Linked DNA regions of Candidatus Kuenenia stuttgartiensis. The protein of the gene in region 1 binds, or shares a complex with, the protein of each later gene. Links are inferred from orthologs where the notes say so. Each region holds a gene or a part of one and is shown in the gene's direction. Other genes may lie near its edges.

Region 1 (3,220 bases):
GTTCCCGGCCATATTTATAATATGGTTTCTGATAATACTCATGAATATTTATTTGAACACACGCACAGCGATGGGATTGTTAAAAAGAAGGACAGGTATCATCCCAAAAAGAAGATCATGAAGGATATCGGACTTGTGGGAGAGATTTTCTTGTACAATGCCCGGAATCACAATATTAACGGGGATTTTGACGCATCAATCAGATTTTGCGAACAGGCAATGATGTGTATTCCAGATGATAATCGTCCGATGATCCTGCTTATCGATAACTACGTTGCAAAAAAGGAGTATGAACTTGCCTTTCTCCATCTGGACAAATATCTTGAGCAATATCCTGCCGAAAGAAAATTTTTCAATAAAACACACCTCCTTTTAAAAAGTTTATGCGATAAAAAAAACACTCAGCAAATAGTCTATTAACCCGGATTCGCCTAATGTTTGATCTTGCTGAGGTTTTTAAAAAAACCAAAGTGTTGCTCTGTGTCAAGTTTGTTTTTTGTTCTTGCAATACGTTTATTTCATAAAATATAATGAACTATTATAAAATAAAAGAGGCACATTAACATTTATTGGAGTCCCTATTGTGAAGTGTAAAAGTTCCAGTTTCAAAGTGGTAGCAACGGTAGCAGAAAAAGGAAGTTGTAATTATTATAAGAAAGGTGATTCATTTCCCTTAACGGGATTTACCCCAAAAGGGCTTTGTGATTGCGCATATGCTGTTCTTTCAAGGGATGCCCAATCACTGCGATATGGAGCAAGGTTGCCATGGCAGACAAGCGAAGATACATTATTGGCCCACTGCCCTGACCCAACGGGAGCCGTATGGGAACTGAAACGAACCCCGCGTGAAAAAAATGATACAGAACCTGCTCACTAAAACATATATTTTTCTTTCGCGTGAGGATTCACAGTGTTTTTGAAAGCGGTATATTCAGTTTTTTCTTTTTTTAAACGGTTAAACTATGGATAACAAAGATTCAATGGTAGACGAAGAAGCGGACATTCGCAAAATGCTCAATACCTATGTCACCAATAGCCCTTACAAGTTAAATCCGGATAAAAAAATTGTCGATAGAGTCGTCAAAGGGCTCGTTATGCGTAAATCAAAATACGGGCATGCCTATTGTCCTTGCCGCATCGTTAGCGGTGATATTGAAAAAGACAAAAAGGCCATATGCCCTTGCGTTTACCACAAAGAAGAAATTGAACGTGACGGTGAATGCCACTGTAATCTTTTTGTGCGTGGTAATTAAAATAACTTAATATATATCAATTGAAAGGAAAATGGATTATGGCAGAAGGTTTGGTTGAAATAACAGACGCAAATTTTGATGCGGAAGTAACAAATGCAAAGATTCCGGTGCTGGTTGATTTTTGGGCATCCTGGTGCGGCCCTTGCAGACAACTCGCTCCAGTTATTGAGGAACTGGCAAAAGAATATAGCGGAAAGGCGAAGATTGGAAAACTTAATACAGAGGAAAACAACAGTACCCCTGCAAAATTTGGCATTACGTCAATCCCCACAATTATACTCTTCAAGAATGGAAAGGCGGTAAATAGAATAGTGGGTGTAAAGTCTAAAAATGATTTAAAAACAGCGCTGGACGCTCAGTTATAATCTTGCTACGTACCTGATAATTCGCATAATTTTGACTGGATATTGTCGCTTTTCATCAGCGTTTCTCCGATAAGAACTGCATGGATGCCGTGTTCCTGCAATTTTAGTATGTCTGGCCGTGATTTAATACCACTCTCACTCACGACAATTTTGTCTTCGGGAATCATGGCTTTTAGTTGAAAGGTAATTTCCAGGTCGGTGCGAAAGGTTTTAAGGTCGCGATTATTAATGCCTATAATAGTTGCTTTTGTCCGTAAAACCTTCTCTAATTCATCCGCAGAATGGACTTCAACAAGACAATCCATTCCCAGTTTTTCCGCCGTATTTAAAAAGGATTGTATTTCATCTTCCGAAAGGAGCGCCGCAATCAGAAGTATTGCGTCAGCTCCTGCGGAACGTGCTTCATATATTTGATACGAATCAATAATAAAATCCTTTCTCAGAATGGGCAAACGCACGGTATTTTTAATGTCCGTTAAATATTTCAGAGACCCCTGGAAATATTTAACGTCAGTCAATACCGATATCGCGGCCGCTCCGTTTGATTCATAGATTTTGGCAATTGCTACCGGCTGAAAATCTTCCCTGATGATCCCCAGGGAGGGCGAGGCCTTTTTCACCTCAGCAATAATGTTTATTTTTCCGCTTGTTTTTAATGCACGACCAAAAGATTGGGCAGGGGCTCTTTGCAGAATGTTTTTTTTTAATTGTTCCACAGAAACAAGCTTCTTGTTCTCCGCTACTTCCGATAATTTATATTGATAAATCTCATCCAGAATGGTCATGCTTTTTTTGTCTCGATAAAAATCCAATAAATCGATTGGTTTTGTCAGGAAATGTATTCGTTTCAATAAGTATTTTCATTGGCGAAAGTGCCTGAAAAAGGCGGTAAGAAACCCACATACTTAACAATAATCGTAATAAAATATATGCAGTGTGATAAACAACAAACCTGTAAAGAAAGTGACAGGAAAGTGCTACAAATAATATCAGCGCCGCATTTAAGCAATATTTATAACGGTATCGGACCCCATAACCAAGCCCGACCATAAGCAGTCCGGTGAAAGCATAGAAAGTTCCGTACCCTCTCCTGGCAAGGCTATCACTCATGGTTAAGGCCGCAACACTCAAAACTACGCCTAAGATTCCAAGGAAAATAACAAGATTCGCCGTCTTACCTACTTGCTGCGCCTGAGAAAAGCCGTATTTTTCTCCCATTCATATTTTCCCAAATAAAATAAGAATCCCTACCATAATAAAGGTAATGGCCGCCCCCGTTTTGATGTAATTCAGAGGCAACATCCTGGCCATTACCGTTCCTACGGTAACACCAAGTATTGTCACTAATGCAAATGCAAGCATTGTACCGATAAATACCAGCAACGGCTTGTCCGTTTTGCTTGACATAAGTATAGAAGCAATTTGTGTTTTATCTCCAAGCTCCGCCAAAAAAATAGTAATAAATGTGGTAATAATAATCTTCCAGTGCATATAATTATCCCTCCCTCCTAAACTTGCACAGCCAGAACCAAACAAGCACGAAACAAAAAATACGAAACAAATTCCAAAATACAGAATCCCAATGAAAAAAACCGGGTTTTG
Region 2 (3,330 bases), 1.0 Mb from region 1 along the record:
GTATATAAAAAAAGGGTAACTATTCAGCGTAAACGATACACGGCTCGTTCCCAAACTCCAGTTTGGGAATGCATTTGTTCGAGAAACTCCGGTTTCTCGCCTGTTTGCTGATAGATAGGGAATAAAATCACAGGGTTAAGACAGTTTGTAATTCGTCAAGTCTGACACGCACTGGAAACAAAGTTTCCAGTGCAATTGTGTTCCCAAACTGTGGTTTGGTAACGAGTTGCGCTCTGATCTCCGGTAGTTTAATAAATTACGCTGAATAGTTACAAAAAAGGAGGATTTATAATGGAAAAATGGGAATGTAGTGTTTGCGGCTACGTATATGATCCGGAAAAAGGTGACCCGGATAACGGGGTTGCACCTGGGACTTCTTTTGAATCGATACAAGATGATTGGGTCTGCCCTTCATGTGGTGCGAACAAGGATTTATTTGACAAACTCGACTAATGGTAATTTTTTTCATCTTATTCTTATGCTAAAATTTCTTCTCAAAAAAAACATTCGGGTTTACGCTGCTGTTATTAGTATGCTGATGACACTTTCGTTCTGTAAATACGCTGCAACTGGTACAGAAAAGAGAGATGAAACAAGCCGACCCTCTGTAACATATTCAAACCCCTATTTTAAAGGAACCATGGAAGAGAGGTTTTCTCAAGTGGAAAAGATATCCAAACTTTTTGGAGTAGAATGCGATCATTGTCATAATGAAGAGTTAACTGTTTTTACGGAAAATGGTGAAATTTCAAAAAAAATGATGGCTGCCTCTGTTGCCCTTGGAGTAGATTGCGATTATTGTCATATAGACGGTAAGCGCTATACCGAAAAAGAAAACCAGGCAAGGAATATGTTTGAGCTTTCCGAAACGATGGCGGTTGAATGCAATTTTTGTCATATGGGGAAAGAGAAACTGACGTCACGAGGGTTGCAGGCAAAAACTGCTTTTCTAACACGTGATTGGGCGACAAAAGGTTCAAAGCAATGCCTGGAATGTCATATTGAGAAAAAACAATTTGCGCTGAATTTTTATGGCTGGCAGGTTTTAAATGCCATGAAAGGATTAAAGGGGATGTGAACAGGGATTACGATGTAATAATAGTGGGTGGCGGGCCTGCAGCACTTGCAGCGGCGGTTTACACTTGCCGGGCATTATTAAAGACGGTGGTTTTTGAAAGAAAAATTACCGGCGGTCAGTTAGCCGGCACAGATATGATAGAGAATTATCCTGGGTTCCCAGACGTAATCAGCGGCGTAGACTTAACACAGCGGATGGAAGAACAGGCGAAGCGCTTTGGATTGATTGTCCGCTATGAAGAGGTTCTGAAACTAACAGTAGAAGATGGACTGAAGGTAGTAACCACAGATACTGGTGTGTATGCAAGTTATGCGGTTATTCTTGCCTGCGGAGCCGATCCAAGAAAATTAGATATACCGGGTGAAAATGAGTTTTACGGAAGAGGTGTCAGTTATTGCGCTACTTGTGACGGGGCATTTTTCCGAGACAAAGATGTAGTTGTCGTTGGTGGCGGTGATTCCGCTTTGACGGAAGGTATTTTCCTGACAAAATATGTTAAAACAGTTCAAATAATTCACCGGGGGGAAGCATTCAAAGCCGCAAAGATTTATCAGGAAGATGCTTTCGCCAATCCGAAGATACACGTCAGTTTTAATACCACCGTAGAAGAAATTCATGGCAAAGAAAGTGTAGAAGGCATTATTACAAGAAATGTGGTTACAGGGGAGAAAAATAGTTTGCCCTGTCAGGGTATTTTCATTTTTATTGGAAGTGTGCCGAATACCTCATTTTTGGGAAATTTGTTGTGCGTTGATACGGGTTGCCACATTGAAACAAACATGCACATGGAAACGGAAATAGAGGGTGTCTATGCTGTCGGCGATGTGAGAAAATGGTCATACCGGCAAATTGCAACTTCGGTGGGTGACGGCGTTACAGCGGCTATTGCTGCCGAACATAAACTTGCCGAATTGAAGGCGTTAGGCAAAATAAAAAACTAACTTGATACGTTTAAATAAAAAATCCATGTTATAACTTTTAACGGTAGGGAGGGATTGCAATAATGAATGTAAAAGAACTCATTGAAAAAGCTGTAATGCATGAAGACAAATCGCAGAAGTTTTATTTGGATGCCTTAAAGCATGTTACAGACCCAGCAGCGAAGGTCTGGTTAAAAGAACTTGCGGCAGAAGAGGTAAAGCACAAGGAGATGTTGCTAAATTTTGATACGTCCAAAGTGATGAGTTTCAAACCTGGCGAAACACAGGATTTGCATATCTCAGAATTCCTGGTAGACAAGGACGTCTCTGAAATCAAAGATTTTCAGGATGTATTGATTATTGCCATGAAGAAGGAACAAAAGTCATATAATTTTTATGTTAGTATGTCTCAATCAACCGATAGCATGGAGATGAAAAAAATGTGCAGAATTCTGGCACAGGAAGAACTAAAGCATAAACATAAATTAGAAGTAGCCTATGATGATATGGTGTTTTCAGAAAATTAAATGTAGCCTGCTAAGTTCCATGCGACACCTAAAGTAGATGGATTTATCGAGGCCATTTATTCTTAATATTTAGATGCATTAATCCATCGATAACAGTATGCAGAAGGGTAACTAAGGGATGCCGTAGGGCGAAGACTGGTGTTACCCTTCTGCGCTCTCCGCAATTTTTCTTCTCACGTAGCCCCCTAGTTTATTCTTTCTCATAATAAACTACAAAATGAACTTCATAGGGTGTTTTATAGCCAAACAAATATGATTTTAGAAAGTTTGGCAACAAAATGGCTTTCTGAAAAATAGATTTATTGTATTAGTTTAGTTTTTTGAAAAAGATATTCACGTGTGCCTTTTATGTGATTGGGACTTCCGCCATGTTTTAAGGAAACGTTACAGTAGTGTTAACCCTGTCAGGGTTGTTTCGTCCTGACCCCTTGAACGATTACAAAAAATTGGGAATAATCCCTGGCGCTTTTCTTCAGTAACTACAAACTCAACATCGGTTTCGAAACCGATGTTGAGTTCCTCGAAATGGGTTCATGATTCGTTTCCAGTCACCGCAATCTTCTCCTTGACTTGGCTCAAAATTGCCGTTTTGCATATGTTCCACGCCTTGTTGTGCAAACAGGTGGCTACACTGGCGGGTTTTCGCCATCTCAGGTGCGGGGAACTGTCAAATTGCTTATTGACAAAATCTTGTTTCCTGTTATAAGAATGGCACGTCTGCGGAAAAATTATAGACTAACGAGCCGTGTTTATTTACGCGTAAAGATTGTAAAAAGGCAACATTTCAGTTTTTTGAAAAAACTCA

What was found.
Region 2: the proteins of trxA (region 1) and trxB are in contact, whole or in part, in a crystal structure (PDB 1F6M), measured with the Escherichia coli proteins. The link is inferred for Candidatus Kuenenia stuttgartiensis from one-to-one orthologs.

What each region holds. Positions count from the first base shown.
Region 1 is NZ_LT934425.1:2,097,571-2,100,790, reverse strand. The notes cover bases 67-2,954. They hold trxA (thioredoxin), read left to right. Parts: upstream 67-1,291; coding sequence 1,292-1,618; downstream 1,619-2,954. Other genes in these bases: KSMBR1_RS09600 (TMEM165/GDT1 family protein), read right to left, coding at 2,837-2,954; KSMBR1_RS09605 (hypothetical protein), read right to left, coding at 2,387-2,836; trpC (indole-3-glycerol phosphate synthase TrpC), read right to left, coding at 1,624-2,403; KSMBR1_RS09620 (ferredoxin-thioredoxin reductase catalytic domain-containing protein), read left to right, coding at 963-1,253; KSMBR1_RS09625 (TIGR04076 family protein), read left to right, coding at 584-877. In the rest of the region: more of KSMBR1_RS09630, read left to right, coding at 1-66; more of KSMBR1_RS09600, read right to left, coding at 2,955-3,109. UniProt on the Escherichia coli protein: Participates in various redox reactions through the reversible oxidation of its active center dithiol to a disulfide and catalyzes dithiol-disulfide exchange reactions.
Region 2 is NZ_LT934425.1:3,136,700-3,140,029, forward strand. The notes cover bases 49-3,046. They hold trxB (thioredoxin-disulfide reductase), read left to right. Parts: upstream 49-1,074; coding sequence 1,075-2,019; downstream 2,020-3,046. Other genes in these bases: rd (rubredoxin), read left to right, coding at 292-453; KSMBR1_RS14640 (hypothetical protein), read left to right, coding at 662-1,078; KSMBR1_RS14650 (ferritin-like domain-containing protein), read left to right, coding at 2,082-2,525.